3 regions of the Micromonospora sp. NPDC018662 genome follow, and region 2 is predicted to be linked to each of the others. Evidence: predicted binding sites of a transcription regulator. Region 2 holds the regulator's gene; each other region holds the start of a gene.
What was found. The regulator HrcA, encoded in region 2, represses chaperone genes, less so after heat shock. The targets are predictions, from matches to a motif close to GGTTNGCACNCTCNNNNNGAGNGTGCNAACC.
Positions count from the first base shown of each region.

Region 1 (10,359 bases), on a different contig from region 2:
ACCTGGCGGCGCTGGCGGCGACCGGCGCGCTGCTGGCGCTCGCCGCCGCCCGGCTCGCCCGCCGCCGCCCGCCCACCCCGGCGGACGGCCCGGCGACGACGGCCTGGCGAAGCGGCCCGACCTCGGCGGACGGCGACACCCTGACGGACGGCCCGGGGGCGACGGCCGAGGGAACCGGCCCGACGGCGGTGGGCGGCCGGAGCGGGCCGGCCGGTCGCGGGGGCGCGCGGCCCGACGCGGTGACGCTGCTGGCGGTGGCCGCCGGGCTGGCGGTCCTGCTGCCCTGGGTGTGGGTGGGCGCGCTTGGCGGGGCGTTGGAGACGCTGCTCGCCGGCCTGGCCGCCGCCGCCTTCGGCATGCTGGCCGGCGTGCTGCTCGGCCCCGGCTTCTGGGCCGCGTTCGCGGCCGGGCCGGCGCCCCGACCGGTCCGGCTGGTGCTGCTCGGCGGCCTGGTCGCGGGCGTCACGCTGACCATGCTGGCCGCCGGCGCCGGGCAGTCCGGCGCGCAGTTGCCGGGCCTGCTGCTGCTGCCGCCGCTCGGCTTCGTGCTGGCCGCGCTGGAGGCCGCGGCCCGGCGCGCCGGGCGTCCGGCCGGGGCGACGCCGGTGCGCTGGCTGGTCGGCCTGGCGCTGGCCGGGCCGCTGGCTCTCACCGACCCGGAGGAGATCACCCTGCTGCTGGCCAGCAGCCGCGACGTGCCGTTCTGGGTCGCGGTGGGCACCGGCGCGGCGTTCGCCGTCGCGGTCCTGCTCGCCGTCGGGTACGCCGTGCTGCTCGCCCGCCGCCGCGCCGGCACGCCCCGTCGGGGCGTGGCCGGGCTGGCCGCCGGGGCCCTGCTGGCCGCCGTGGCGGTCGTGTACGTCGTCCCCGGCCAGCCGGGCCTGTACGGCGAACGGCTGCTGGTGGTGCTGCGCGAGCAGGCGGACCTGAGCGGCCTGCCGGCCGGCGCGCCGGGCCGGGCGGGGCGGGACGTCCGGGCCGCCGAGGTCTACCGGCGGCTGGTGGCGACCGCCGACCGCACCCAGGGCGACCTGCGCCGCACGCTGACCCGGCTGCGCCTGAACCCGACGCCGTACTACCTGGTCAACGCCATCGAGACGGACGGCGGGCCGGGCATCCGGGCGTGGCTCTCCGGCCGGCCCGAGGTGGCCCGGGTGCTGGTCGACCAGCGTCCGCGCCCGCTGCCCGCGGCGGCGCCGCCGGCCCGTGGCGACACCCCGGCGCCGACCGGCCCCACCTGGAACGTGTCGCTGATCGGGGCGGACCGGGTCTGGTCGGAGCTGGGCGTCACCGGCGCCGGTGTGGTGGTGGGCAGCTCCGACTCCGGGGTGGACGGCCGGCATCCGGCGCTGGCGGCCGGCTTCCGGGGCGGCGACGACTCCTGGTACGACCCGTGGGAGCACCGCCGCGCGCCGGCCGACCGAGGGGGCCACGGCACCCACACGCTGGGCAGCGCGGTGGGCCGCGACGGGATCGGGGTGGCGCCCGGGGCGAGCTGGGTGGGCTGCGTCAACCTGGACCGCAACCTCGGCAGCCCGGCCCGCTATCTGGACTGCCTCCAGTTCATGCTGGCGCCGTTCCCGCCGGGCGGGAACCCGCTGACCGACGGCCGGCCGCGACGCGCGCCGGACGTGCTGACCAATTCGTGGGGCTGCCCGCCGCTGGAGGGGTGCGACGCGGGGGCGTTGCGCCCGGCGACCGCCGCGCTGGCCGCCGCCGGCATCCTGGTGGTGGCCGCCGCCGGCAACGAGGGTCCGTACTGCGGTTCCATCGCCGACCCGCCGGCGCCGTACCCGGACGTGCTGACGGTCGGCGCGGTCGACCGGGCCCGCCGGCTCACCGAGTTCTCCAGCCGGGGCCCGACCGCTGAGGTTCCCAAGCCCGACCTGGTGGCGCCCGGCGCGGCGGTGCCGTCGGCGTTCCCGGGCGGCGGGTACGCCACCCTGGACGGCACCTCGATGGCGACCCCGCAGGTGGCCGGCGTGGTGGCGCTGATGTGGTCGGCGAATCCGGCGCTGATCGGGGACCTGGCGCGGACCCGGCGGATCCTCACCGAGACCGCCACCCCGGCCACGGTCCCGGCCGGTACGACCTGCGGTGGCACCCGGGACCTGGTCGGCGCCGGCCTAGTCGACGCGTACGCGGCGGTGCGGGCGGCGCGGACGGGGTGACAAATCGCCGGCAAGGCCATCAATGGGGGCATAACGCCGTTCGTCCTCCAGGCTGATCGACCGGCCCCTACCGTTCGAGGGGCAGAGGAGGCGCGGTATGGCCACGGATGACGAACGGACCGACGACCCGGCGACCGGCCGGCGCTCGACCGGCGAGCTGCCCACCGACCGGCTCGACGTGGGCGACGCCGAGCAGGCCGCGGCGGACCAGCCGGCCGTGGAGGAGCCCCGGCAACCGGTGGACGAGCCGAGGCGGCTGCTGCCGCCGTACGGACCGGCGCACAAGCGACGCAACCAACGGCCGCTGCCCACCTGACGCGGACGCGGAAGGGGGCGGACCGCTGAACGCGGCCCGCCCCCTGTCGGCGTACTGGTGGAGCTGGACTCAGAAGTCCATGTCCCCGCCACCCGGGCCAGCCGGGGCGGCCGGGGTCTTCTCCGGCTTGTCCGCCACGACGGCCTCGGTGGTGAGGAACAGCGCGGCGATCGAGGCGGCGTTCTGCAGCGCGGAACGGGTCACCTTGGCCGGGTCGATGATGCCGGCGGCCAGCAGGTCGACGTACTCGCCGGACGCGGCGTTGAGGCCGTGACCCGGGTCGAGGTTGCGGACCCGCTCGACGACGACGCCACCCTCGAGGCCGGCGTTGACGGCGATCTGCCGCAGCGGGGCGTCCAGCGCGATCTTGACGATCTGCGCGCCGGTCGCCTCGTCGCCGGCCAGGTCCAGCTTGTCGAAGGCGGTCTTGCCGGCCTGCACCAGCGCGACGCCACCACCCGGGACGATGCCCTCCTCGACGGCGGCCTTCGCGTTGCGGACGGCGTCCTCGATGCGGTGCTTGCGCTCCTTCAGCTCGACCTCGGTGGCCGCGCCGACCTTGATCACCGCAACACCGCCGGCCAGCTTGGCCAGGCGCTCCTGCAGCTTCTCGCGGTCGTAGTCGGAGTCGCTCTTGTCGATCTCGGCCCGGATCTGGTTCACCCGGCCCTGGATCTGCTCGGCGTCGCCGGCACCGTCGACGATGGTGGTCTCGTCCTTGGTCACCACGACCTTGCGGGCGCGGCCCAGCATGTCGAGGTTGACGGCGTCCAGCTTGAGGCCGACCTCCTCGCTGATGACCTGGCCACCGGTGAGGATGGCGATGTCGGCCAGCATGGCCTTGCGCCGGTCACCGAAGCCCGGCGCCTTGACGGCGACCGACTTGAAGGTGCCACGGACCTTGTTGACCACCAGCGTGGCGAGGGCCTCGCCCTCCAGGTCCTCGGCGATGATCAGCAGCGGCTTGCCCGACTGCATGACCTTCTCCAGGATCGGGAGCAGGTCCTTCACCGACGAGATCTTGCTGTTGACGATCAGGAGGTACGGGTCGTCGAAGACGGCCTCCATACGCTCCGGGTCGGTCATGAAGTAGGCGGAGATGTAGCCCTTGTCGAAGCGCATGCCCTCGGTGAGCTCGAGCTCCAGGCCGAAGGTGTTGCTCTCCTCGACGGTGATGACGCCTTCCTTGCCCACCTTGTCCATCGCCTCGGCGATGATCTCACCGACGGTGCTGTCACCGGCGGAGATGGAGGCGGTGGAGGCGATCTGCTCCTTGGTCTCCACGTCCTTGGCGAGCTTGAGCAGCTCCTCCGAGACGCTGGACACGGCGGCCTCGATGCCCCGCTTCAGGGCCATCGGGTTGGCGCCGGCGGCCACGTTGCGCAGGCCCTCGCGAACCAGGGCCTGGGCCAGGACGGTCGCCGTCGTCGTGCCGTCACCGGCGACGTCGTCGGTCTTCTTCGCGACCTCCTTGACCAGCTCGGCGCCGATCTTCTCGTAGGGGTCCTCGAGCTCGATCTCCTTGGCGATGCTCACACCATCGTTGGTGATGGTGGGGGCACCCCACTTCTTCTCGAGCACGACGTTGCGGCCCTTGGGGCCGAGCGTCACCTTCACGGCGTCGGCGAGCTGGTTCATGCCCCGCTCGAGGCCGCGGCGCGCCTCTTCGTCGAACGCGATCATCTTGGCCATACGGCGTTGTCCTCCTGGACACTCACGGGCCACCCGGGATGACCGGATGGGCCGTCTGGTGTACGCACCTTGGGGACGTCGCCACCTGGCGACGACGACGTCCTCCTCGGTCGGGCCGGACAGCCCGCGACGACCGGCCCCGTTCCGCTCCGGCACCCCGTGAGGCACCGGCGCGGCCGTGGCCCTACCGCCCCGACCATTGGCACTCACCGTACGCGAGTGCCAATGACTTGTTTAGCACTCTCCCTAGCCGAGTGCAAGCACGAGCGCGCCGCTCAGCCGAGTTCCGCCGCCAGTCGGGCCGCGTTCACCGGGCCTTCGTGGGCCCGCTGTTCGGCGTACGCGACGACCAGCCCGACGAGCTGCGCCAGGTAGGCCGGCGCAGCCAGCGCGGCACCCACCACGGCCAGCGCCATCGCCCCGACCGCGGTGCCCGGCGCGGACGTCGGATCGGTGCCGAACGCCGCGCCGCTCACCGCGCCCACCACCACGTCCAGCACGCTCGCCGCGAGCAGCGCGCACATGACCAGCGCCACCCGGCCCAGCACCATGCCGAACCGCTTGTGGAACATCCGCCAGGCCCGCCCGATCGGCTCCTGCCGCTCGAACAGGTAGACCGGGCCGAACAACGCGACCGCGAACGCGGCGTAGATGCCGGGCAGCAGGCAGAGACACGCGCCCACCGTGATCAGCAGCGAGACGACGATCGTCCAGCCCCACAGCCCGAGCGCGCGGCGCACGCCGTAGCGGAGCGCGCCGCCGAGGCCGGCCGGCTCACCGGCCGCCTGCCGGGCGACCACCCAGGTGCCCGCACCCCAGCCGACCGCCTGGAGCGGACCGAACACCACCGCGGCGAGCAGGATCGCGCCGTAGAACACGACCACGTGCTCCAGGTAGCCGTCCGGCAGCACCGGCGCGCCGTCCGGGCCGGTCGCCAGTTCGCCGGTGGGGGCCAGGAAGAGCGAGAGGACGGAGATCACCGCCGCCGGGACGCCCTGGGTGAGCAGCATGATCGGCAGGAGTTGCCGCCAGCCCCGCCGGACCGCGCCGGCGCACCGCGCGAACCAGCCCCCGACGCCCGCGTGCGGCGGGGTGACCAGCGGATCCTGCGGATCGAGACCGGGGTACCAGCCACCGGCCATCGGGTGACCGGGGTACGTCACGCCGGGCATCGGGTGACCGGGGTACGCGGTCCCGGTCGCCGGCCAGCCCCAACCGCCGGGCGGAGCGGCGTCCGGCGCGGGCCACCCGGACGGGGCGGCGTCCGGCGCGGGCCAGCCGGGCGGGGCGGCGTCCGGCGCGGGCCAGCCGGGCGCGGCGGCGTCCGGCGCGGGCCAACCGGGCGGGGTGCCCTGCGGCGCGGGCCAACCGGGCGGAGTGCCCTGTGCTGCGGCTGGCCAACCGGGCGGGGTGGCCTGCGGCGCGGGCCAACCGGGCGGCGGCGGGGTGGCCGGGCCGGACGGGTACGGGTGGGCGGGCGGCGGGCCGTACCCGGACGGGTTCGGCGCGTCCGGTTCGGAGTCCGGCCGCCCGGCGGAGGTCGGGTCGGCCCACGGGTCGACGGCCGGTTGACCGGCGGTGGGCGTCGGCGAGCCGGGCGACCCCGGCTGCTCCGGCACCGGCGGCCCGACGGCCGGCGGCGTGGGCCGGTCCGGGTCGGCCGGGGGCACCGGCTCGGTGGAACCCGACGGGGGCAGGTCGGACATGGGCCCTCCTCAGCGGCGACGGCTGGAACGGCTCATGATCTTCCACGGTGCGGGGTGGCAACGCAGCCCCGGTCGGGCGGCTCGGCTCGGCCGCGGGCGACGGCCGGGAGCGATCAGGCGATGACGCGGACGCGCTCGGCCTGCGGGCCCTTCTGGCCCTGGGCGATCTCGAACTCGACCCGCTGGCCGTCGTCCAGCGCCTTGTAGCCGTCCATCTCGATCGCGGAGAAGTGGACGAAGACGTCCTGGCCGCCGTCGACGGCGATGAAGCCGTAGCCCTTTTCGGAGTTGAACCACTTCACGGTGCCCTGTGCCACGGTGCACTTCCTCACTCTGCGCGGCGTCCCAACACCCGGAGACCGGCGGACCGGCACCGGCGGCGCACCGGTTCGGCGATCGGCGACGCTGAATAGGTGACCGAAATCGCACGCTACACGAGGCGTGACGACGGCGCACGACCACAAATCGGGCATTTTTCGGGCTGGTACGGCACCCGGACGCGCCGCCTCCGACCCGGTCCGGTATGTATGCGGCATGACCAGCGCGCCCGTCCCGCCCACGGTCCGGCGGATCCGCCCGGAGGACGCCGCCCGGATGCGGGCGCTCCGGCTGGAGATGCTGGCCGACACCCCGCTGGCCTTCCTGGAGACCGTGGCCGAGGCCGCCGCCCGCCCGCACGCGGACTTCGCGGCCCGGGTGGCGACGGTCTCACGGGGCGACCACATCGCCCAGTTCGTCGCCGAGGCGGACGGTCGCCTGGTCGGTCACGCCGGCGGCATCGCCGCCCCGGACGAGCCGGGCCTGACGCTGGTCTACGCGGTCTACGTGACGCCCGCTCGACGGGGCACCGGGCTGCTGGCCTCGCTGGTGGACGCGGTGGCGGCCTGGTCGCGGGCCTGCCGGCGGCCCGAGCTGATGATGGAGGTGGTGGTCGGCAACGAGCGCGCCTGCCGGGCCTACCGGAAGCTGGGCTTCACCGACACCGGGGTACGCGTCCCGCACCCCCGGCTCCCCGCCCTGCGCGAACTCCAGATGCGCCGCCCGGCCTGACGTCTGGTGTTAAGCGGGGGCCCCTCCTCTACCGAATGCGTTAAGAAGGGGCCCCGCCTTTCACGCGTGGCGGCGTGACTGCACGACGCGGAAGCGGTTGGCGACGTAGGCGCCGTCGGTCAGCGCGGAGTTCGCCGCGGGGTTCGCGCCCGAGCCGTGGAAGTCGGAGAACGCCGCCGACTGGTTGACGAACACGCCGCCGGTCAGGTTGCAGGACAGGTGCACCCCGGCGTCGATCGCCGCCGCCTCGGCCGCGTCCAGCACGGCCTCGTCGGTGGAGTAGACGGCCGCGGTCAGCGCGCCCTTCTCCCCCACCGTCTCGCGCAGGATGCGCAGGCTGTGCTCGGTCGAGTCGGTAGCGATGGCGAACGAGATCGGCCCGAACCACTCCCGCGCGTAGGTCGCGGTGTCGCCGGCGTCCAGCTTGACCACGGTCGGCGTACGCACCACGGCGCCCGGGAAGGACGGATGCTCGACGGTCCGCGACTCCAGCACCGGCTCGCCGACCTTGGTGACCTCGTCGAGCCGCTCCAGCACCCCGTCGTTGACGATCGCGCCGGTCAGCTCCACGCCCCGCGCCGGGTCGGCGGTGAGCTTGGCGACCGCGCCGGCGATCCCGGCGGCCACCTCGTCGAAGCTCTTGTGCCCCTGGTCGGTCTCGATGCCGTCGCGGGGGATCAGCAGGTTCTGCGAGGTGGTGCACATCTGACCGCTGTAGAGCGTGAGCGTGAAGCCCAGGTTGCGGCAGAGCCCGACGAAGTCGTCCGTGGAGTCGATCACCACCGTGTTCAGGCCGGCCTTCTCGGTGTAGACGGCGGCCTGCCGGGCGTTCGCCTCCAGCCAGTCGCCGTACTCGGTGGAGCCGGTGAAGTCGACGATCTTCACGGCCGGGTGCAGGGCCAGCGTCGAGGCGAGCTTCTCGCCGGCCGCCTCGGGGGCGAGCTGCACCAGGTTCGGGTCGAAGCCGGCCTCGGCGAGCACCTGCCGGGCGTACTTGACGGTGATCGCCAGCGGCAGCACGGCGCGCGGGTGCGGCTTCACGACCACCGGGTTGCCGGTGACCAGCGAGGCGAACAACCCGGGGTACGAGTTCCAGGTCGGGAACGTGTTGCAGCCGATGACCAGGGCCACCCCGCGCGGCACCACGTGGAACGTCTTGGTCATCCGCAGCGGGTCGCCCTTGCCGGCGGCCTTCTCCCAGCCGGCCGTCCCCGGGTGGCGGGTCATCTCGGCGTACGCGTAGGCGACCGCCTCCAGCGCGCGGTCCAGCGCGTGCGCGCCGCCGGCCTGGAACGCCATCACGAACGCCTGGCCGCTGGTGAACTGCACGGCGTTGGCCAGCTCGAACACGTTCTTGTGCAGCCGGTCGAGGATCTCCAGGCAGACGCCCGCGCGGGCCTTCGGGCCGGCGTCGCGCCAGGCCGGCAGCGCGGCGGTGGCGGCGGCCACCAGCTCGTCCGCGCCGGCGTGCGGGTAGCGCACGTCCAGCGCCACGCCGAACGGGCTGGCCTCGGTGGCCACGGTGGTGCCGTCACTCGCCTGGTCGAGCGGGAAGTCGCCGCCCAGGTACGCCTCGAAGGCGGCCTTACCGTCGGCGGCGGCGGTCTCGCCGTACACCCGGGGGCTGGGCGACTCGGGATAGGCGGACCAGTACCCGCGCTCCGTGATGGCGGTCAGCGCCCGGTCGAGGGTCTCGGCGTGCCTGGCGTACAGGGGGTGCGGGGTCTCCGTCATGCCCGCCATCATGCAACAGAAAGGCACCAGATCAGTAGGGGCGTGTCACAAGTCAGATCGTCAACTGCCAGTCGACCGAGCCGGCGACCGGGCGGAAGCCGAGCTGCTCGTTGATCGCGATCATGTGACTGTTGGCGGCGGCGTTCCAGGTGTCGACGGTACGCAGCGCCGGTTCGCGCTCCAGCGCGTACGCCAGGTTGGTGGTCTTGCAGAGCAGGCCGAGCCGGTGGCCGCGGTGGCCGGGGTCGACGATGGTGATCTGCTGCCAGGCGTGGTCGGTGCTGCTCGCCTCCAGGCTGAGCTGGCTCCAGCCGACCAGCCGGCCGGACGCCTCGTGCACCGCACCGGTGTTGTAGCGGCGCACGCCCCGGGCGTCGAGCGCCCGCTCCACGCCCCGCTTCCGCTGCGCGTCCATCTTCTGCTGCTCCCACGCCAGCTCGCCCATGGGCGCGTCGAGCAGCAGCCGGCCCTCCAGGTGGGCGATGTCCGCGACGTACTCGTCGGGGGTGTGGTCGCGCCAGCGCACGGTGCGGTAGCCGGTGGCCGCCGCGCGGGCGTCGGCCAGCAGCGCGGCCAGCCGGGCCCGGTCGAGCGCGGTGATGTCGAGCCGGCGGCGGACGTCGGTGTTCGCCGGTTTCGCGCCCATGGCGGCGGCGAACGCCGCGCCGGGGAACACCCGCTCCGCCTCGCCGGGCAGCGCGGCGGCGGTGGAGCCGACCAGCCGCTTGCCGCCGTGCTCCCGGAGCAGGCGTACGCCGTGCCCGTGCAGCGCGCGCCCGATCCCGCGACGCCGGCGGTCCGGGTCGACCACCAGCTCGACGCCGGCGTTCTCGACGTTGTCCAGCGTGTGCAGGTGGAGCCGGAGCCAGCCGACCGGCTCCCCGTCGAGGCGGGCGACGAGCCACCGCCCGGCGATGCCGGGCATCGGGTGCCGCAGCAGCGCCTCGAACCGCCGGCGGCAGGTCGGCGGCAGGTCCGGCTCGTCGACGGCGCGGGCCGCCTCCGCGATCCGGTACGCCGCGTCCAGCGTCGGCGTGTCGGCGACGTCCAGCGGGGTGACGGTCAGGCCCATGGCGGTGAGCCTGCCCCGGAAGAAGCGACAGGGCCAGCGGTTTTCCGCTGGCCCTGTCCTACGTTGGTCGGGAGGGACGTCCGCACAACGCCTCCGGCGTTGGGTCGCAAAACTTTGAAAAGTCTCCGGCGAAAGCCCTCCCGCACGGAGCATCTTGCGCCGTCCGGTTCCTGCCGTCAAGTCCTCCGGTGACAGTTTTCCGACACTCCCCGCACTCCCCCCGTCACCCCCCGCCCCTCCCGCGCGAGCCCCACCCCACTCAGGCGGCGCGCTGATTCACGGAAAGTGTGGCTATTTCGTCCCGGATAGCCACACTTTCCGGGAAAGAGCGGGCATGGGGGTGAGGGGTCAGGAGAGGAGGCCGGCGTCTCGGGCGGCGCGGAGGTTGGGCTTGATGCGGTGGGTGGGGCCGGACTCGGCGGCCACCGCGTCGAGCGTCTTCAGGCCCTCGCCGGTGTTGAAGATCACCGTCTCGGCGGCCGGGTCGAGCTTCCCCGACTCGACCAGCTTGCGCAGCACCGCCACCGTCACGCCGCCCGCGGTCTCGGCGAACACGCCGGTGGTCCGCGCCAGCAGCGTGATCCCGGCGCGGATCTCGTCGTCGTCGGCGTACTCCAT
Region 1 covers NZ_JBISAC010000002.1:704,135-714,493, forward strand. Annotated here, with positions in the region: gene ACH495_RS08745 (S8 family serine peptidase) at 1-2,171, shown strand, start outside; gene ACH495_RS08750 (hypothetical protein) at 2,269-2,487, shown strand; gene groL (chaperonin GroEL) at 2,557-4,179, opposite strand; gene ACH495_RS08760 (hypothetical protein) at 4,455-5,885, opposite strand; gene ACH495_RS08765 (cold-shock protein) at 5,999-6,202, opposite strand; gene ACH495_RS08770 (GNAT family N-acetyltransferase) at 6,420-6,935, shown strand; gene paaN (phenylacetic acid degradation protein PaaN) at 6,996-8,669, opposite strand; gene ACH495_RS08780 (GNAT family N-acetyltransferase) at 8,722-9,741, opposite strand; gene thrC (threonine synthase) at 10,090-10,359, opposite strand, start outside.
Region 1: the regulator HrcA is predicted to act here: its motif matches at 4,377-4,407, upstream of groL (chaperonin GroEL).

Region 2 (10,359 bases):
CAGGACCGGTCGACGTTCATGCTGTCGATCTACTCGTACGCGGAGGCGTTCTCGCCGCCGCCCAAGTACGGCCTCGGCTCGGCGATCGCCGTCATCCTCACCGTGATCCTGCTCGCGGTGACCGCCCTGTACGTCCGCATGGTGCTCAAGCAGGAGGACGAGTCGTGAAGAAGATCGCGCTCAACGGGGCCGGCCTGCTGGTCGCGCTCTTCGCCGCGTTCCCCGTCTACTGGATGATCGCGACCTCGCTGAAGCCCAACCGGGAGATCTTCTCGGCCACCCCGCGCCCGGTGCCGGCGGAGCCCACGCTGGAGCACTACCGGGAGATCCTCACCGGCAACCTGATCCCCGGCGTGACGTTCCTCGACTTCTTCCTCAACAGCGTGCTGGTCGCGGTGGCCACCGTGCTGCTGAGCGGACTGGTCGCGCTGCTCGCCGCGACCGCGGTGGCCCGGTTCCGGTTCAAACTGCGCACCAGCTTCCTGATCCTGCTCCTGGTGGTGCAGATGATCCCGCTGGAGGCACTGGTCATCCCGCTGTTCCTGATGATCCAGCGGCTCGGCCTCTACAACACGTTGCCCAGCCTGATCCTCACCTACCTCGGCTTCTCGCTGCCGTTCGCGGTCTGGATGCTGCGCGGTTTCGTCGCGGCGGTGCCGAAGGAGTTGGAGGAGGCCGCCGCCATCGACGGGGCGAGCCGGGCGCAGACCTTCCGCAAGGTGCTGTTCCCGCTGGTCGCGCCCGGCCTGGTGGCGACGAGCATCTTCTCGTTCATCACCGCCTGGAACGAGCTGATCTTCGCGTTGACGTTCATCAACGACCAGCAGAGATACACGCTGCCGGTGGCGATGACGTTCTTCTTCGGCCGGGACGACACCGCCTGGGGCTCGGTGATGGCCGCGTCCACGCTGTTCACCCTGCCGGTGATCGTCTTCTTCCTGCTGGTGCAGCGCCGGATGGTCTCCGGGCTGGTCGCCGGCGCGGTGAAGGGCTGAGCCCCGGTCGACCTCGATGACGGGCCGTCGGCGGGACGCCGGCGGCCCGTCGCCGGCTCAGGTGCCGGCTCAGGTGTCGGCGAAGACCTCGGCCAGCACCTGCGTCGCCGGGTCGCCCTTCACCCGGCCCCAGGTGCCCTGCTCGGCGGTCCACTCCAGGCTGCCGAAGCGGACCCGCTTCACGCCGTTGTCGTCGGCGTGCGAGACCAGCCAGTGCGCGTAGCGCCAGCCGTCCCGGTCGTCACCGGCCGGCACGGTCAGCCCGGTCAGCGTCGTCGCCGCGGTCAAGCGGGGCAGGCCCCAGTCCAGCGTCAGGCCCTCCAGCACCGCGCTGGCGGCGGCCGGGCCCCGCAGCGTCGGAGTCGACCCGACCGTGCAGGCCACCGCGCCGGTCGCCTGGCCGAGCAGCGCGCGGGTGAGGACCTCCGACTCGTCCGCCCATTTCTGGTACGCCTCGGGGTAGGCCGACCGCTGCACCCGCTGGGCGGCCTCGGTCACCCGCATCTGCTCCCAGCCCTTGACCTTCTTCAGCGCGGCGTAGAACTTCCGCGTGGCGTAGCGCGGGTCCTGGATCTCCTCCGGCGTGCCCCAGCCCTGGCTCGGGCGCTGCTGGAACAGGCCGAGCGAGTCGCGGTCGCCGTGGGCGATGTTGCGCAGGTGCGACTCCTGGTAGGCGGTGGCCAGCGCCACCACCACCGCGCGCTCCGGCATCCGGCGCTGCGCCCCGATGGCGGCGATGGTGGCCGCGTTGGCCATCTGGTCGGCGCCCAGCACCACCTCGCCGTCGGCCTGCACGGTGCAGGTCCGGCTGGCCAGCGGCAGCCGTAGGTGGTGACCGAACTGCTTGGTCACGAACCAGATCGCGAGCAGGGCCAGCACGCACACCACCACACCAGATGCCACGATCGCCGGTCGAGTCCGCACTCGCACCCCCTGTCCTGACAGTCCGACCAGCGTACGTCGCCGGTGCCGCTTCCCGACTCGGCCGACCGGCCTGCTCGCCGCCGTGTCACCGCCCCGTGACGGGTCGCTGTTAAGCGGGGGCCCCGCCTATACCGGAGGCGTTAACCGGGGGCCCCTCCTTCTATCCTCCGGCGGGCACCCACGCCGCCGGGCGCTTCTCGCGGAACGCGAGCACCCCCTCCCGCCCCTCGTCGGAGAGGAAGTACCCGGTGGAGAGCGCCGCCAACTCGGCAACCTCCGCCCGCAGATCGGTCGCGGCCGGCCGACGCAGCAGCTCCTTGGCCCCGGCCAGCGCCGCCGGCGCGCCCTTGACCAGCGCGGCGCGGTAGCGCTCCACGGCGGCGTCCAGCCCGTCCGCAGGCACCGCGGCGGTGACCAGGCCGACCTCGGCGGCCCGCCGGCCGTCGAACGTCTCACCGGTCAGGTACAGCTCGGCGGCGGCCCGCGGGCTCAGCCGGGGCAGCACGGTCGCCGAGATGACCGCCGGGATCACGCCGATCCGCACCTCGGTGAACGCGAACGTCGCCTCCTCGGCGCAGACCGCCAGGTCGGCGGCGGCGATCAGGCCCAGCCCGCCGGCCCGGGCCGGCCCGGCCACCTTCGCCAGCACCGGCTTCGGGCACTCCCGGACGGCGACCAGCACGTCGCCGAGCATGCCGGCCGGCACGGTCCCGCTGGCGTACGCGGCGGCGGTCTCCTTCAGGTCGGCGCCGGAGCAGAAGACCGGGCCGGTGTGGTCCAGCACGATCGCCCGGACCGCGTCGTCGGCGACCGCCGCGGCCAGCCCGGCCAGCAGCTCGGTCATCAGTGGCGTGGAGAGCGCGTTGCGGTTGTGCGGGCTGTCCAGGGTGAGGGTGGTCACCCCACGGGCCGTGGCGACCCGTACGAGAGCGTCCGGAGAGGTCATGCCGGGCACACTAGTGGCCATGCCCGGCGTCCTTCCAGAAGGCGAACCCGTCCCCCGCGACGGGTCGCTGCCCGCCGCCGCCCGCCGCGCCGTCGGCGGCCGCGGCTTCGGCGTGTACGTGCACGTCCCGTTCTGCGCCAGCCGGTGCGGCTACTGCGACTTCAACACGTACACCGCGTCGGAGCTGGGCGGCGGGGCGAGCCGGGAGACGTACGCCGACAGCGTGCTGGCCGAGCTGGCGCTCGCCGGCCGGGTGCTCGGCGACTCCCCGCCGCCCCGGGTGGACACCGTCTTCGTCGGCGGCGGCACGCCCACCCTGCTGCCCGCCGACGACCTGGCCCGGATCCTGGAGGGCATCGACCGCACCTGGGGCCTGGCCGCCGACGCCGAGGTGACCACCGAGGCCAACCCCGAGTCGGTCACCCCGGAGTCGCTGAGGACGCTGCGGGCGGCCGGCTACACCCGGATCTCGCTGGGCATGCAGTCGGCCGCGCCGGGCGTGCTCGCCGTGCTCGACCGGCGGCACAGCGCGGGCCGGGCCACCGCCGCTGCCGCCGAGGCGCGCGACGCCGGGTTCGACCACGTGAACCTGGACCTGATCTACGGCACGCCGGGGGAGACCGCCGACGACTTCGCCGCCTCGTTGGCCCAGGTGGTCGACGCGGGTGTGGACCACGTCAGCGCGTACGCCCTGATCGTGGAGGACGGCACCCGGCTGGCCGCGCGGATGCGCCGGGGCGAGCTGCCGTACCCCTCCGACGACGTGGCGGCGGACCGCTACCTGGCCGCGGAGGCGGCGCTGCACGCGGCCGGTTTCTCCTGGTACGAGGTGTCCAACTGGGCCCGCTCCGAGGCGGCCCGGTGCCGGCACAACCTGCTCTACTGGACCGGCGCCGACTGGTGGGGCCTGGGCCCGGGGGCGCACAGCCACGTCGGCGGCGTGCGCTGGTGGAACGTCAAGCACCCGGCCGCGTACGCGGAGCGGCTGGCCGACGGCGCCTCGCCGGCGCTGGCCCGGGAACGGCTCACCGCTGACGAACAGCACATGGAGGACGTGATGCTGCGGCTGCGGCTCGACTCCGGGCTGCCGCTGGACGGGCTGGACGCCGCCGGTCGGGCCGGCGCGGAACGGGCCCGGGCCGGCGGGCTGCTCGACGCCGCCGCGTACGCGGGCGGTCGTGCCGTGCTCACGCTGCGCGGCCGGCTGCTGGCCGACGCGGTCGTCCGCGACCTGCTGCCCTGACCGGTCCGGCCGGTCCCGCCGCGCGGGACCGGCCGGCACCCGTCACTTGATCAGGCTGGCCGACATCGGGTAGCGGTAGAGCTGCCCCTCGTTGGCCTTCACCCCGGCCAGGATGCCGAAGATGATGCCGACGATCATGGCGCCGAAGCCGACCACCAGGCCGATCAGGATGCAGGTGAGGATCCAGCCGACCAGCGCGATGACCGACCAGATGAGCTGGAAGTTCAGCGCGGCAACCGCGTGCGCCCGCACGGTCGGGGACTGGTTGCCGCGGGCCAGCAGCGCCACCAGCGGCGCGATCCAGCCCAGCACGCCGCCGCCGATCAGCATCCCGGCCGCGCCGCCGAAGTGCGCGACCAGGGCCCAGGTCTTGTCGTCGTTGTTGGCGTAGCCGGCCGGCGGGCCGTAGGAGCCGCCGGCGGGGTAGCCACCGCCGGGCGCGCCGTAGCCCGGCGTGCCACCACCGGGCGGGGGATAGCCACCCGGCGGGGGATAGCCACCCGGCGGAGGCTGGCCGCCCGGGGGCGGATAACCGCCGGGCGGGGGATAGCCGCCCCCACCCGGTGCCCCGGACAGTGGTGCGGTGGGGGGCTCGTCGGCCGGCGAGGAGCCGTAGGGTGCCGACGGCGGGAACGGGTCGGGCTGGGGGCCGGGGTCCCCCGCTCCGGGAGGGCGAGGAGGTTCAGTCATGGACGTCACGGTAGGTCCCGGGGGCAAGCGGCACCAGGGCTGTTCGGTCCCGACGCGCCGCCGTTGTGCGACGGACCGCACCCGAGGTCCGTCGCTGATCATCGCGTCGGCGGGCGTGCCGACGTAGACTGGCACTCGCTACAGTCGAGTGCCAGCCAGCTCGGGAGGTGGGTGACATGGGTCTCGACGACCGCAAGCTCGCCGTGCTGCGCGCCATCGTCGAGGACTACGTCGCCACGCAGGAACCGGTGGGCAGCAAGGCCCTGGTCGAGCGTCACCAGCTCGGCGTCTCGCCGGCGACCGTGCGCAACGACATGGCGGTGCTGGAGGAGGAGGGCTACATCCGGCAGCCGCACACCAGCGCCGGCCGGGTGCCCACCGACCGCGGCTACCGCCTCTTCGTCGACCGGCTCTCCCGGGTCAAGCCGCTCAGCCCGGCCGAGCGCCGGGCGATCGAGCGCTTCCTGGTCGGCGCCGTCGACCTCGACGACGTGGTGCACCGCACCGTCCGGCTGCTGGCCCAGCTCACCCGGCAGGTGGCAGTGGTGCAATATCCGAGCCTGGCCCGGTCCAAGGTGCGCCACCTGGAGCTGGTGCCGATCTCCACCACCCGGCTGATGGTCGTCATGATCGCCGACACCGGGCGGGTCGAGCAGCGGCTCGTCGAGCTGCCCGCCCCGGTCCCCGCCGAGCACGTGACCGACCTGCGCCGGCTGGTCAACGAGAAACTGGTCGGCAGCCAGCTCGCCGAGACGCCGCCGCTGGTGCAGGCGCTGGTCGAGGAGTCCGCGCCGCACCTGCGTCCGGCCATGACCACGCTCTCCACCGTGCTGCTGGAGACGCTCGTCGAGCGGCACGAGGAACGGATCGCGCTGGCCGGCACCGCCAACCTGACCCGGGGCGGCCTGCTCGACTTCCAGGGCTCGCTGCGTCCCATCCTCGAGGCGCTCGAAGAGGAGGTCGTGCTGCTCAAGCTGATCGGCGAGACCGAGCCGAGCAACACCACCCGGGTGCTCATCGGCGACGAGAACGAGATCGACAACCTGCGGGCCGCCTCGGTGGTCAGCACCGGATACGGCCCGGGTGCCACGATCGTCGGTGGGCTCGGCGTGCTCGGGCCGACCCGGATGGACTACCCCGGCAATATCGCCATGGTGAGGGCCGTGGCACGCTACGTGGGCGAACTGCTGGCCCAGAACTGACCAGTCAGGGCCGACGGCCGGGAACGGCCGGCGACCGGCGACGTGAGACGAACATGAGGACACCGAACGCAGTGGCCAGGGACTACTACGGCATTCTCGGCGTGAGCCGGGACGCCTCCGACGACGACATCAAGCGTGCCTACCGGAAGTTGGCGCGGCAATACCACCCGGACGTCAATCCGGACCCGGAGGCACAGGAGAAGTTCAAGGACATCAACGCCGCGTACGAGGTCCTCTCGGACGACCGGAAACGGCAGATCGTCGACCTGGGCGGCGACCCGCTCGCCCCGGGCGGCGGGGGCGCGGGCGCGGGTGGCCCGGGCGGCGCCGGCCCGTTCGTCGGCTTCCAGGACATCATGGACGCGTTCTTCGGCGGCGCGGCGGGCGGCAGCCGGGGTCCCCGGCCGCGTACCCGGCCGGGCGCCGACGCGATCCTGCGGCTGGAGCTGGACCTCAACGAGACGGCGTTCGGCGTCGAGGCGCCGATCACCGTCGACACCGCGGTGCTCTGCACCACCTGCTCCGGCGCCGGCACCGCCGCCGGCACCCACCTGGCCACCTGCGAGGCGTGCGGTGGCCGCGGCGAGGTGCAGTCGGTGCAGCGGACGTTCCTCGGCCAGGTGGTCTCCGCCCGGCCGTGCACCGTCTGCCAGGGCTACGGCACCACGATCCCGCACCCCTGCCCGACCTGCGCCGGTGACGGCCGGGTGCGGACCCGCCGCTCGCTGACCGTCAAGATCCCGGCCGGCGTCGAGGACGGCATGCGGATCCGGCTGGCCCAGCAGGGCGAGGTCGGCCCGGGCGGTGGCACCGCCGGTGACCTCTACGTCGAGATCCACGAGCGGACCCACGACGTCTACTCCCGCAAGGGCGACGACCTGCACTGCCGGGTGACCGTGCCGATGACCGCCGCCGCGCTCGGCACCCGGCTGACCATCAAGACGCTGGACAGCGAGGAGACCGTCGACGTCAAGGCCGGCACCCAGCCCGGCAGCACGCTGCGGCTACGCGCCCGCGGGGTGCCGCACCTGCGCGGCACCGGCCGCGGCGACCTCTACGTCCACCTGGACGTGCGGACCCCGACCAAGCTCGACGCCGACCAGGAGAAGATGCTGCGCGACTTCGCCAAGACCCGTGGTGAGGAGGTCGCCGAGCTGACCAAGCAGGGCGGCTTCTTCTCCCGGATGCGCGACGCCTTCAACGGGCACGCCTGACGTGTCGGCACCGCTGTTCCTGGTCGAGGCGCTGCCCACCGGTGACACGGTGACGCTGGACGGCCCGGAGGGCCACCACGCGGCCACCGTGCAGCGGCTGCGCGTCGGCGAGGAGCTGCTGCTCGCCGACGGTCGGGGCGGCACCGCCGCCGCGGTCGTCACCGCCGTCGGCCGGGGCACGCTCGAGGCGCACGTCACCTCCCGGGGGTACGCCGACGCGTGCGTCCCCCGGCTGGTGGTGGTGCAGGGGATCGCCAAGGGCGAGCGGGGTGAGCTGGCCGTGCAGGCGATGACCGAGGTCGGGGTGGACGAGATCGTGCCCTGGGCGGCGTCCCGCTCGGTCGCCCAGTGGCGGGGCGACCGGGGCGTACGGGCCCGGGAGAAGTGGGTGGCCACCGCCCGGGAGGCCGCCAAGCAGGCCCGCCGTCCGTGGCTGCCGGTGGTGGCCGGCGCCCCGGACGAGTCCACCGCCACGGTGGCCCGCCGGATCGCCGGCGCCGACGCCGCCTTCGTGCTCCACGAGGAGGCCGAGGAGCGGCTGACCACTGTCGACCTGCCGTCGACCGGCGAGATCGTCCTGGTGGTCGGCCCCGAGGGCGGCATCGCCGAGCCGGAGCTGGCGACATTCCGTCAGGCCGGTGCCCGCCCGGTCCGCCTGGGCCCCACGGTGCTGCGCACCTCCACCGCCGGGGTGGCCGCCCTCACCGTCCTCTCCACCCGCCTCCCCCGCTGGTAACCCCCACCCCCTGGGCCCCCCGGCCGCTGTTTCACGGAAAGAGTGGCTATTCGCGGCCGGATAGCCACTCTTTCCGTGAATCAGCGCGCGGTGGGGTGGGGGTGGGGGTTGGGGGGTGGGGGTCAGGTGCGGAGGTAGGAGGCGCCGTTGAGGTCGATGATGGTGCCTGACGCCCACTCGGCCTCGGGGCTGGCGAGCCAGTGGACGGCGGCGGCGATCTCCTCGGGGCGGGCCACCCGACCGAACGGCGACTGCGCCCGCACCGCCTCGCCACGCTCGCTCTTGAGGTGCTCGTTGGTCATGTCGGTCTCGACGAAACCGGGCGCCACGCAGGCCACCCCGATGCCGTACGGCGCCAGCGCCACCGCGAGCGACTGCGCCATCGCGTTCATCCCCGCCTTGCTGGCCCCGTACGCCGGATTGGCCGGCTCGCCCCGGAACGCGCCCCGGGACGACACGTTGACGATCCGGCCGCCCCGCTCCCGCATGTGCTGGGCGGCGCACCAGGCAGCGTTGGCGGCGCCGACCAGGTTGGTGTCCAGCACCTCCCGCCAGCGCGCCCGCCACTGCTCGTAGCTGCTGCCGAAGACCGGGTGCGGCGGGTCGGCCGGCCCGAACACGCCGGCGTTGTTGACCAGCACGTCGAGGCCGTCGAGCAGCCGGGCCGCGGAGTCCACCATGGTCCGTACGGCGTCCGGGTCGGCCAGGTCGGCGCGGACCACCACGTGCCCGTCACCGGGCAACTCGGCGCGCAGCGCCTCGGCCAGCTCGGCCGAGTCCCGGTGGTGGACCGCCACCCGGTCCCCGCCGGCCGCGAACGCCCGTGCCACCGCCCGCCCGATGCCCCGCGAGGCCCCCGTCACCAGCACCGCCCGTCCCGCCATGGCGGCCATCCTGCCGTACGTTCCCTACACTGCTGCGATGGACTGCCTGTTCTGCCGGATCGTCGCCGGGGAGATCCCGGCCACCATCGTCCGCGAGACCGCCACCACCCTCGCCTTCCGGGACATCGACCCGAAGGCCCCCACCCACGTGCTGGTGATCCCGAAGGAGCACTACGCGGACGTGGCCACCCTGGCCCAGGGCGACCCGACGCTGGCCGGCGAGGTGCTCCACACCGCCGCTCTGGTGGCCGAGGAGGAGGGCCTGACGGTGGACGGGTTCCGGCTCATGTTCAACACCGGCCCGTACGGCGGCCAGGAGGTCTTCCACGTGCACGCCCACCTGCTCGGCGGCGCGCCGCTGGGCCCCATGCTCTGCCGCTGACCGGTGACCGCGATCTCCGACCGGCTCGACCGGATGGCGCGGCAGGCCCAGGCGAAGGGGCGGATCCCGGCGCTGTCGGCGGCGCTGCACCGGGCCGACCGGCCGCTCTGGGCCCGCGCGGTGGGTGGCACCGGCAACGACACCCCGCTCGACCCGGAGACCGTCTTCCGGATCGGCTCGGTCACCAAGACGTTCACCGCGGTGCTGGTCATGCAGTGCCGGGACGACGGCCTGCTGGACCTGGACGACCCGGTCGGACGGCATCTCGACCTGCCCGCGCACGGTGGGCTGACCGTCCGCCGGCTGCTGTCGCACACCGCCGGCCTGCAACGCGAGCCGCACGGCGACGTGTGGGACAGCCTGCGTGTCCCGGCCGTCGACGAGCTGCTCGCCGACCTGGTCCGGGTGGAGCGGGTGCTGCCCACCGGCCGGCGCTTCCACTACTCCAACCTCGGCCTGGCGCTGCTCGGCGAGCTGGTCGCCCGGCGGCGCGGCGGCACCTGGGCCGAGGTGCTCGCCGACCGGGTGCTCGCCCCGCTCGGGCTGACCGCCACCGGCGTCACGCCGGGGGAGCGGGCCGCCACCGGCTTCCTGGTGGACGCGTACTCCGACGAGGCGCACCCGGAACCGCCCACCGACTTCGGCGCGGTGGCGCCGGCCGCCCAGCTGTGGAGCACCGCGCCGGACATGGCCCGCTGGGCGGCCTTCCTGGCCGACCCGGCCGCGCTCGACCCGGCCGGCGCGGTGCTCACCCCGGCCACCGTCGAGGAGATGCGCTGGCCGCTGACCACCACCGACGAGTCGCTCTGGGCGGTCGGCTTCGGCCTGGGGCTGATCCTGGTGCCCCGACCGGGCCGGGTGACCCACGTCGGGCACGACGGCGCGATGCCCGGTTTCCTGGCCGCCGTCTACGGCCGACGCGGCGGGGAGGGCACCGCCGGCGGAATGGGGTGCGCGGTGCTCGGCTCGTCCGGCACCGGCGTCGAGGCGCTCGCCCTGGCGCACGAGCTGCTCGACGCCGCCGCCGAGCACGACCCGGCGGAGATCGAACCGTGGCGTCCCGGCCCGCCCGCGCCCGCGCACCTGCGCGGCATGCTGGGCCGCTGGTGGGGCGAGGGGTTCGAGTCCGTCTTCAGCTGGCAC
Region 2 covers NZ_JBISAC010000008.1:53,249-63,607, forward strand. Annotated here, with positions in the region: gene ACH495_RS22110 (carbohydrate ABC transporter permease) at 1-168, shown strand, start outside; gene ACH495_RS22115 (carbohydrate ABC transporter permease) at 165-995, shown strand; gene ACH495_RS22120 (hypothetical protein) at 1,065-1,925, opposite strand; gene ACH495_RS22125 (enoyl-CoA hydratase-related protein) at 2,080-2,865, opposite strand; gene hemW (radical SAM family heme chaperone HemW) at 2,885-4,108, shown strand; gene ACH495_RS22135 (DUF4870 domain-containing protein) at 4,151-4,798, opposite strand; gene hrcA (heat-inducible transcriptional repressor HrcA) at 4,975-6,000, shown strand; gene dnaJ (molecular chaperone DnaJ) at 6,072-7,214, shown strand; gene ACH495_RS22150 (16S rRNA (uracil(1498)-N(3))-methyltransferase) at 7,216-7,950, shown strand; gene ACH495_RS22155 (SDR family NAD(P)-dependent oxidoreductase) at 8,073-8,834, opposite strand; gene ACH495_RS22160 (histidine triad nucleotide-binding protein) at 8,872-9,216, shown strand; gene ACH495_RS22165 (serine hydrolase domain-containing protein) at 9,220-10,359, shown strand, end outside.

Region 3 (10,359 bases), on a different contig from region 2:
ACACGACGTCGACCGGACGCTCGGCGAGCCGCAACATCACCTCGGGATCGGAGACGGCCGTCCGGACGGCGCCGGACAGCCCGAGCCGCGCCGCCGCGGAGGTCAGATGCTGGGCTGCCAGTGGGGTCCGAACGCAGATCAGAACGCTACGCACTGTGGTCTCCTCTCCGACTCAGAGCAGACCACGTGCGGGTCGGGTCGGGAGGGGGTTCCGAGCAATCATCCGAACTTTTCCGACAGATGGGGCATATGCCGCCGAGTGTCCGAGCTTTTCGATCACAGATGTGTGAGCCGGGGACGGCTCGGGTACCGAGTGGTCCAACCGGAACCGGCATCCCGCGCGGACCGCCGCCCGGTAGCTGGCCACGAACATTCTCCGCGGTGCCGCGCGGGAGGAGGGGTGCTGATGTCGAACGTACGTAGGCTGCCTGGACCCATCGTCGACCTCTGGGACTGGCAGCGGCTCGGCGCGTGCCGGGGCCGCGACAGCGCCCAGTTCTTCCACCCGGACGGCGAGCGCGGCTCGTCCCGGCTGCGCCGCGAGTCCGGCGCGAAGTCCGTCTGCCGTGCCTGCCCGGTGCGCGCCGAGTGCGCCGCGCACGCCCTCGCCGTCCGCGAGCCCTACGGCGTCTGGGGCGGCTTCAGCGAGTCCGAGCGGCTGCGGCTGCTCGCCCTCGGCTGGGAGGACGCGGCCGACCGCCGGCAGGCCCGGGTCGACGTGGCCCGCCTCGAGGCCCGCCTCGGCCGACCCCACAAGACCGCCGTCCCGGACCAGCGCAAGGTCGCCTGACCTCGCCCGCACTTCCCGCCGCCGCGCCCCGCACCCCGGGGCGCGGCGGCGTTTCCTCGTCCGGGCCGGACCGGATGGAAGCGAGCGGGTGATCAAGGGGTTTGCGTCCACCGCGGAGATCGACTCCGACGCAAACTCCTTGATCACGCCCCAGGAGGGCTCGGTCGGGGGGTGGGCGAGGGGGGGCCTGCGGTCAGGTGACGGTGAGGGTGAGGGTGTGCCAGCCGGTTGCGCCGTCCGGGGCGACCGGGCTGCGCTGCTCGGGCTGCGTCTCGCCGGCCGCGTCGGTGGCGCGCACCTGGAGGCGGTGCTCGCCGGGGGTGGCGTCCCAGCGCCACGACCACTGGACCCAGGTGTCCGACGACACGGCCGGGGCCAGCGTCGCCTCCCGCCAGGGACCGTCGTCGACGCGTACCTCGACGCGGCGGACGCCACGGTGCTGCGCCCACGCCACGCCGGCGACAGTCACCGGGCCGGCGGCCGGGCGGCTGCGGGCGCGGGGCGTGTCGATCCGGGACTGCGTCTTGACCGGGCCCTCGGCCGACCAGCCGCGCGGCACCCAGTACGCGTCGAAGTCGGCGAAGCTGGTCAGCTCCAGCTCGGTGAGCCACTTGCACGCCGAGACGTACCCGTAGAGTCCGGGCACCACCATCCGCACCGGGAAGCCGTGTGCCACCGGCAGCGGCTCGCCGTTCATCCCGACCGCCAGCAGCGCGTCCCGCCCGTCGCGCAGCACGGACGTGGGGGTGCCGCAGGTCCAGCCGTCGACCGCGCGCCCGACCACCTGGTCCGCGCCCTCCTCCGGGTCGGCCTCGTCCAGCAGCTCCTTGAGCGGCACGCCGAGCCAGCGGGCGTTGCCGATCAGGTCGCCGCCCACCTCGTTGGAGACGCAGGCCAGCGTCACGTAGCGCTCGACCATCGGCCGGGCGAGCAGGTCGTCGAAGCTCAGCTCGATCGGGTTGCGCACCCGGCCGTGGATGCGCAGCTTCCAGGTGACCGGATCCACCTGCGGCACCACCAGCGCGGTGTCGATCCGGTAGAACTCCCGGTTCGGCGTGACGTAGGGGGCGAGCCGGGGCAGGGACAGGTCCGCGCCGGCCGGCACCGGCGGGGCGGGCGCCGTCGGGGCGGGCAGCGTGACCGCCTCGCGGGCCGCCGAGACGCCGCGCCGGCCGGCGAGCCAGTGCCCACCGAGCCCGGCCACCGCCGCCGCGCCGGTCAACAGGCCGGCGCCGCGCAGGAACCGGCGCCGCGACTCCTGGTCCCCGCCGTCCAGGGGCTCCCAGTCGCCCGACGCGTTCTCCTCACGCGCGAGCGCGGCGACTGCCGGGGGCGGCGTGGGACCGGGCCGGGACGCCGTCGCGCCGGCGGTGCCGTCCGGAGACGTCGTGGTGGCCGCCGGGTCGCGGTCCGCGCGCAACGGACCGGCCACGAACGCCCAGAGCGTCAGCCCACCGAGACCGGCGCCGACCACTGACGGAAGCGCGTCGAACGCGTCCGCGCCGGCCCGGGTCAGCGCGGCGACGACACCGAGCACGGCGAACGCGGCGATGCCGGCCAGGCCGACCACCAGCCGCCGGGCCGCCGCCAGGCCGAGCAGCGCCGCGAAACCGGCCAGCAGCAGCGCCGTCCCGACCAGCAGGGCGATCTTGTCGTACGTGCCGAAGACGTCGATGGCGAACTGCTTGAGCGGCTCGGGCACCAGGTCGACCACGAGACCGCCGACCGCGATCAGCGGGGCGGACCGGGGACCGGTCAGGACGGCCACCGGCTCGGCGACGCCGAGCGCCACCACGGCGGCGACGACGCCGGACAGTGCCGCGTGGCGGCGGGAGATCGTGCTCACCCGGCCCAGTGTGGTCGACCGGTCGGGCCGGCCGCCAATCTCGTCAGCGTTCCGTAAGCGGATACGCGTCAGGGCACACCGCCGGCTCGGCGGTGTGCCCTGACGTCGGGCCGTACTCCTCGGGTCAGAAGCCCGGGCCGTGCTGGTGGCCGTGGCCGTGCGAGTGACCGTGCCCACCGGCGGCGGCCGGCTCGGGCTCGGCCGGCTTCTCCACGACCAGGCTCTCGGTGGTGAGCAGCAGGCCGGCGATCGAGGCGGCGTTGGTGACCGCGTTACGGGTCACCTTCACCGGGTCGAGGATGCCGGCCTTGGCCAGGTCGACGTACTGGTCGGTGGCGGCGTCGAGGCCGGTGCCCCACTCCTGGTCGACGACCTTCTGCACCACCACGTAGCCGTCGTGGCCGGCGTTCTGGGCGATCCAGCGCAGCGGCTCGACCAGCGCCTTGCGCACGATCGAGACGCCGACCTTCTCGTCACCGGTGAAGCCCAGGTCGTCGTCGAGCACCGGCAGGATCTGGGCCAGGGCGGCGCCGCCACCCGGGACCGTGCCCTCCTCGACCGCGGCCTTGGTCGCGGCGATGGCGTCCTCGATGCGGTGCTTGCGCTCCTTCATCTCGACCTCGGTGGCCGCGCCGACCTTGATCACCGCGATGCCGCCGGAGAGCTTCGCCAACCGCTCGGCCAGCTTCTCCCGGTCCCACTCGGAGTCCGAGGCCTCGATCTCCTTGCGGATCTGGGCGACCCGGTCGGCGACCTCGGCGGACTGGCCGCCGCCGTCGATGACCGTGGTGTTCTCCTTGTCGACCACGACGCGGCGGGCGGTGCCCAGCACCTCCAGGCCGACCTGGTCGAGCTTGTAGCCCAGCTCCGGGGCGACCAGCTCGGCGCCGGTCAGGATCGCCATGTCCTGCAGCATCGCCTTGCGACGGTCGCCGAACCCGGGGGCCTTGACCGCGCAGACCTTGACGGTCTTGCGGATGGCGTTGACCACCAGCGTGGACAGGGCCTGGCCCTCGACGTCCTCGGCGACGATGAGCAGCGGCTTGTTGTTCTGGAGGACCTTCTCCAGCAGCGGCAGCAGCTCCTCGATGGCCGAGATCTTCTGCGTGGTGATCAGGATGTACGGGTCCTCCAGGACCGACTCCTGCCCCTCCGCGTCGGTGACGAAGTTGGGCGAGATGAAGCCCTTGTCGAACTGGAGACCCTCGGTCACCTCCAGCTCGGTGGTGAGCGCGGAGCCCTCCTCGACGGTGATCACACCGTCGCGGCCGACCCGCTCCATCGCCTCGGCGATCAGCTCGCCGATCGTGGCATCCTGCGCGGAGACGGTCGCGACGTGCGCGATCGACTCCTTGCTGGCGACCTCGACGGCCTTGCCGAGCAGCGCCTCGGAGACCTTGGCGGCCGCCGCGTCGATGCCCCGCTTCAGGCCGGTCGGGTTGGTGCCGGCGGCCACGTTGCGCAGGCCCTCGCGGACCATGGCCTGGGCCAGCACGGTCGCGGTGGTGGTCCCGTCGCCGGCGACGTCGTTGGTCTTGGTCGCCACCTCCTTGACCAGCTGCGCGCCGAGGTTCTCGTACGGGTTGGTGAGCTCGATCTCCTTGGCGATGGTCACGCCGTCGTTGGTGATCGTGGGCGCACCGAACTTCTTGTCCAGGACGACGTTGCGCCCGCGGGGGCCGAGGGTGACCTTGACCGCGTCCGCGAGGGCGTTGACACCGTGCTCGAGCAGGTGCCGGGCGTCATCCGAGAAGCTCAGGATCTTTGCCATCAGTATCCCTTCGAAGCGACGTTGCCCCGGCCCGGCGAGCCGGACCGGGGCAACGACACTGATCGGTTGCTTACTTCTCGATGACCGCGAGGACGTCGCGGGCGGAGAGCACCAGGTACTCCTCGCCGGCGTACTTGACCTCGGTGCCGCCGTACTTCGAGTAGAGAACGGTGTCGCCGACCTTCACGTCGACCGGCACGCGGTTGCCCTTGTCGTCGATCCGGCCCGGGCCGACAGCGAGGACGGTGCCCTCCTGCGGCTTCTCCTTGGCGGTGTCGGGGATCACGATGCCCGAGGCGGTGGTGGTCTCGGCCTCGTTCGCCTGCACCACGATGCGGTCCTCGAGCGGCTTGATCGCAACCTTGGTCGCGGTAGTCACGGGCATACCCTCCTGGGGTACTGGGTGTCGTTACCGGTCGGCGCGCCGACCAGCGTCAATCTGCCACATGCCACCGGGCGGGGCCGTCGTCGCGGGTGCCGGTCCGCCTGGCGTTCAACGCTCGGGCACCAGGCCCGGGCGTTGGCACCCTCAGGGTGAGAGTGCTAATCGCAGGTTATTCCTCGGCTAGCACTCCGTCAAGGAGAGTGCCAGCGCGTCGCCCGCCGAGTCGCCCCGGCGGGCGGTCGGGAGAATGGACGGGTGGATCTCGACCAGCTCACCGCGCTGCGTACCCCCGAGGGGTCGGCGGCGCTCGCGGCGGCCGAGCGGGTGGCCGGCGGCGACCCGCTGGCGGCGGCCGCCGCGCTGCGCTCGGCCGGGATCCCGGGCGGGCTCGCGGCGGCGGCGCTGACCCAGGCGGAGCTGCGTCGCCGGGCGGCCGGCAAGTTCGGCCCGGCGGCGGCCGGGATGTTCCTCACCCGGCCCGGGCTGGAGCAGGCCACCCGCCGGGCGGTCGCCGACCGCCGGGCCGCGCGGCTGCGGGCCGCGGGCGTGACCACCCTGGCCGACCTGGGCTGCGGGCTGGGCGCCGACGCGCTCGCCGCGGCCCGCGCCGGCATCCGGGTGTACGCGGTGGAGGCCGACCCGGTCACCGCCGCGATGGCCACCGCGAACGCCGAGGCGGCCGGGTTGGCCGACCTGGTCACCGTGGAGTGTGGCGACGCCACCGCGTTCGACGTGTCAGCGGTCGACGGGGCGTTCTGCGATCCGGCACGCCGGCGGGCCGGCACCGGGCGGCGCATCTTCGACCCGAGCGCCTACTCGCCGCCGTGGGACTTCGTCACCGGGCTGGCCGAGCGGGTGCCGCGCACCGTGGTCAAGGTGGCGCCCGGCCTGGACCACGCGCTGATCCCGGCCGGCGCCGAGGCGGAGTGGGTGAGCGTCGACGGCGACCTGGTGGAGGCCACCCTCTGGTGCGGCCCCCTGGCCGTCGCCCCCCGCCGCGCCACCCTGCTGCGGGAGAAGGAGGGGCCCCCGCTTAACGCCTCCGGTAGAGGCGGGGCCCCTTCTTATCACCTGACCGGCACCGGCGCGGACGAGGCGGAGGTGGGTCCGGTCCGGCGGTTCCTGTACGACCCCGACCCGGCGGTGGTACGCGCGCACCTGGTCGCCGAGATGGCCGCCGACCTGGACGCGACGCTCGCCGACCCGTCGATCGCCTACCTGTACGCGGACGCGGCCCGGCCCACCCCGTTCGCCCGCTGCCTGGAGATCACCGACGTGCTGCCGTTCTCGTTGAAGCGGCTGCGCGCCCTGCTGCGGGAGCGCGGGGTCGGGCGGGTGGAGATCCGCAAGCGCGGCTCGGCGCTGGAGCCGGAGAAGCTGCGCCGCGACCTGCGCCTCTCCGGCGACGCGGCGGCCGGTCTGGTGCTGACCCGGGTGGCCGGCGCGCCCACCGTGCTCGTCTGCCACCCGGTCCCGGCGCCCGCCTGACCCACGTCACCGCCGCCCGACCTGGGCCGCAGCGCAACCGGGCCCGTGGCCGGGACGGACGGGCCGGCTCGGCTCGCCGTGCGGCGGCGGCCGGGTTAGCTTGACCGTCATGGCGGGACAGGGCACTCCGGCGACCGCGTTGCTGACCAGGCGCAAGGTCGCGTACCGCACCCACCCGTACGACGTCTCGCCGGACGCGCCGAACTACGGCGCGCTGGTCGCCGCCGCGCTCGGGGTGCCGCCGGCCCGGGTGTTCAAGTCGCTGGTCACCAACGTCGACGGCGCGCTGACCGTGGCGGTGGTGCCGGTCACCGGTGAGCTGGACCTGAAGGCGCTGGCCGCGGCGGTCGGCGGCAAGCGGGCCGCGCTCGCCGACCGGGCGGTGGCCGAGCGGGCGACCGGCTACGTGCGGGGCGGGATCAGCCCGCTGGGGCAGCGCCGGACGCTGCCGACCGTGGTCGACGTGTCCGCGCTGGCGCATCCCACGGTGTTCGTCTCGGCCGGCCGCCGGGGCCTTCAGGTGGAGCTCGCGCCGACCGACCTGGTGGCGCTGACCGGGGCCGTGACCGCCCCGATCGCGGCCGGCTGAACCGGACGTCTGGGAGCGTTTCCGCAGTCGGTGTCCGCGGGGTGACAACCGCGTTGCTGAATTGTTACCGCCGCCAACAAACTTCTGACCTCGGCACTCTTGCGGAGCGCGGGAACCGCGGAATACGTTGCCGGACACAACAAAACACCGTCAACAACTCCCCCACCCCCCGAAAGGACCCGTGCACATGCGCAAGGGCTTCCTCACCTTCGCGGCCGTCGGTCTCCTCGCGACCGGCAGCATGGCCGCCTGCGGTGACAACGGCGGTTCCGACCAGGCCGGCGGTTCGAACGACAAGAAGCCGAAGATCGGCGTGATCCTTCCGGACAGCAAGTCCTCCGCCCGCTGGGAGGGCGCGGACCGCAAGTACCTGGAGGAGGCCTTCAAGGCCGCCGGTGTCGACTACACCATCCAGAACGCCCAGGGCGACAAGTCCGCCTTCTCGACCATCGCCGACGGCATGCTGACCAGCGGCGTGACCGCTCTCATGATCGTCAACCTGGACTCCGGCACCGGCAAGGCCGTGCTGGAGAAGGCCAAGTCGCAGGGCGTCGCCACCATCGACTACGACCGGCTGACCCTGGGCGGCTCCGCCCAGTACTACGTCAGCTTCGACAACGAGGCGGTCGGCAAGCTCCAGGGCGAGGGCCTGAGCAAGTGCCTGACCGACAAGGGCGCGCAGAAGCCGGTAGTGGCCTACCTGAACGGCTCCGCCACCGACAACAACGCCACCCTGTTCAAGAACGGCTACGACTCGGTCCTCAAGCCGAAGTTCGACTCGGGCGACTACGTCAAGGGCCCGGACCAGGCCGTGCCGGACTGGGACAACGCGCAGGCCGGCGTGATCTTCGAGCAGATGCTCACCCAGCAGAAGGGCAAGATCAACGGCGTCCTGGCCGCCAACGACGGCCTGGGCAACGCCGCCATCTCGGTGCTGAAGAAGAACCAGCTCAACGGCAAGGTGCCGGTGACCGGCCAGGACGCGACGGTCCAGGGCCTGCAGAACATCCTCGCCGGTGACCAGTGCATGACGGTCTACAAGGCGGTCAAGAAGGAGGCGGACGCCGCCGCCGAGCTGGCCATCGCGCTCGCCAAGGGCGAGAAGAAGGACACCGGCCAGACCGTCAAGGACCCGGAGGGCAACCGGGACGTGCCGTCCGTGCTGCTGGAGCCGAAGGCCATCTACAAGGACAGCGTCAAGGACGTCGTGGCCGACGGCTACGTCACCAAGGACGAGCTCTGCGGCGGTGCCTTCGCCAAGCTCTGCGCCGACGCCGGCGTGAGCTGACCCACCCGCATCAGGCGGCGCCGCCCGGCACGGGAACCACTCCCGCGCCGGGCGGCGCCCACGCCGGACGGGATCCGAGACCTCCCTCCGCCCAAAGGAGACCCCCGTGTCCGCAACCCCCCTGCTGGAGCTACGCGGGATCGACAAGAGCTTCGGTCCCGTCCAGGTGCTGCGCGACGTCGCCTTCGCCGCGTATCCCGGCGAGGTGACCGCACTCGTCGGCGACAACGGCGCCGGCAAGTCGACCCTGGTCAAGTGCATCAGCGGCATCTACCCCACCGAGTCCGGCGAGTTCCTCTTCGACGGCCGGCCGGTGAGCATCAACAGCCCCCGGGACGCCTCCTCGCTCGGCATCGAGGTCGTCTACCAGGACCTGGCGCTCTGCGACAACCTCGACATCGTGCAGAACATGTTCCTCGGCCGGGAGAAGCGCAGCGGCATCGTGCTCGACGAGCCGACCATGGAACAGATGGCCGCCGAGACCCTGGCCGGCCTCAGCGTCCGCACCGTCAAGTCGCTGCGCCAGCACGTGGCAAGCCTCTCCGGCGGCCAGCGGCAGACCGTCGCCATCGCCAAGGCCGTGCTCTGGAACAGCCGCCTGGTCATCCTGGACGAGCCGACCGCCGCGCTCGGCGTCGCGCAGACCGCCCAGGTGCTGGAGCTGGTCCGGCGACTGGCCGACAAGGGCCTCGCCGTGGTGCTGATCTCGCACAACATGAACGACGTCTTCGCCGTCTCCGACCGGATCGCCGCGCTCTACCTCGGCCAGATGGTCGCGCAGGTGAAGACCACCGACATCACCCACTCGCAGGTGGTCGAGCTGATCACCGCCGGCCGGTCCGGTGACCTCGGCCTCACCGCCGAGCCGGGCACCGGCACCGCCGACGCAACCTCGGGAGCCCTCCGATGACCGCCACCGCAGTGAAGAAGGAAGGGCCGGCGGCCGTCACGCCGACGCTCACCGTCGGCGACCACGTCCGCAACTACGTCGCCCGGGTACGCGGTGGCGACCTGGGCTCGCTGCCGGCCGTCATCGGCCTGGTCGTGCTCTGCCTGGTCTTCGCCATCGTCCGACCGGTGTTCTTCTCGGCGGCGAACTTCGCCAACCTCTTCACCCAGGGCGCCGCGGTCACCGTGATCGCGATGGGGCTGATCTTCGTCCTCCTGCTCGGCGAGATCGACCTGTCCGCCGGCTTCGCCAGCGGCGTCTGCGCCGCGATCCTGGCCAACGTGGTCAGCGTGCTCGGCTACCCGTGGTACGTCGCGATCCTCGCCGCCCTGGTCACCGGCGTGGTGATCGGCCTGACCCTCGGATTCCTGGTCGCCAAGATCGGCATCCCGTCCTTCGTCGTCACCCTGGCCGGCTTCCTCGCCTTCCAGGGCGTGGTGCTGCTCCTGATGAAGGAGGGCACCAACATCTCGATCGACGACGACGTGATCATCGGCATCGAGAACGGCCGCATCCCGCCGGCCATCGGCTGGCTGCTGGCCGCCGTCGCGATCGCCGGATACGCCGCCGCCCAGTTGCTGCGCCACCGCAACCGCGTCTCCCGCGGTCTGGTCACCGACCCGATCGCCGTGGTGGGCGCCCGGATCGCCGGCATCGCCCTCATGATCGGGTTCGCGGTGTACGTGCTCAACCAGGAGCGCAGCATCAACCCGCTGATCACCTCGAACAAGGGCATGCCGGTGGTCGTACCGGTCATCGCGGTCCTGCTCGTCTTCTGGACCTTCGTGCTCAACCGCACCGGCTACGGACGGCACCTGTACGCCGTCGGCGGCAACTCGGAAGCGGCGCGACGGGCCGGCATCAACGTGGACCGGATCAAGATCTCGGCGTTCGTCATCTGCTCGGGCATGGCGGCGGTCGGCGGCATCATCGCCGCCAGCAAGGACCGCTCGGTCGACCCGAACACCGGCGGCAGCAACGTGCTCCTCTACGCGGTCGGCGCGGCGGTCATCGGCGGCACCAGCCTCTTCGGCGGCAAGGGCCGCATGATCAACGCGGTGCTCGGTGGCGCCGTGGTGGCTGTCATCATCAACGGCATGGGACTGCTCGACCTCAGCTCCGGGCTGAAGTACATCTTCACCGGACTGGTGCTGCTGCTCGCCGCCGGCGTCGACGCACTGTCCCGCCGACGCTCGGCCGCCACCGGCACGCGCTGACCCCCGAGGTACGGACACACACCATGGCAGTGGCAA
Region 3 covers NZ_JBISAC010000002.1:360,008-370,366, forward strand. Annotated here, with positions in the region: gene ACH495_RS06970 (response regulator transcription factor) at 1-154, opposite strand, end outside; gene ACH495_RS06975 (WhiB family transcriptional regulator) at 407-790, shown strand; gene ACH495_RS06980 (molybdopterin-dependent oxidoreductase) at 984-2,636, opposite strand; gene groL (chaperonin GroEL) at 2,761-4,407, opposite strand; gene groES (co-chaperone GroES) at 4,478-4,792, opposite strand; gene ACH495_RS06995 (methyltransferase domain-containing protein) at 5,048-6,280, shown strand; gene ybaK (Cys-tRNA(Pro) deacylase) at 6,390-6,869, shown strand; gene ACH495_RS07005 (sugar ABC transporter substrate-binding protein) at 7,057-8,157, shown strand; gene ACH495_RS07010 (ATP-binding cassette domain-containing protein) at 8,264-9,067, shown strand; gene ACH495_RS07015 (sugar ABC transporter permease) at 9,064-10,323, shown strand; gene ACH495_RS07020 (ROK family protein) at 10,359-10,359, shown strand, end outside.
Region 3: the regulator HrcA is predicted to act here: its motif matches at 4,926-4,956, upstream of groES (co-chaperone GroES).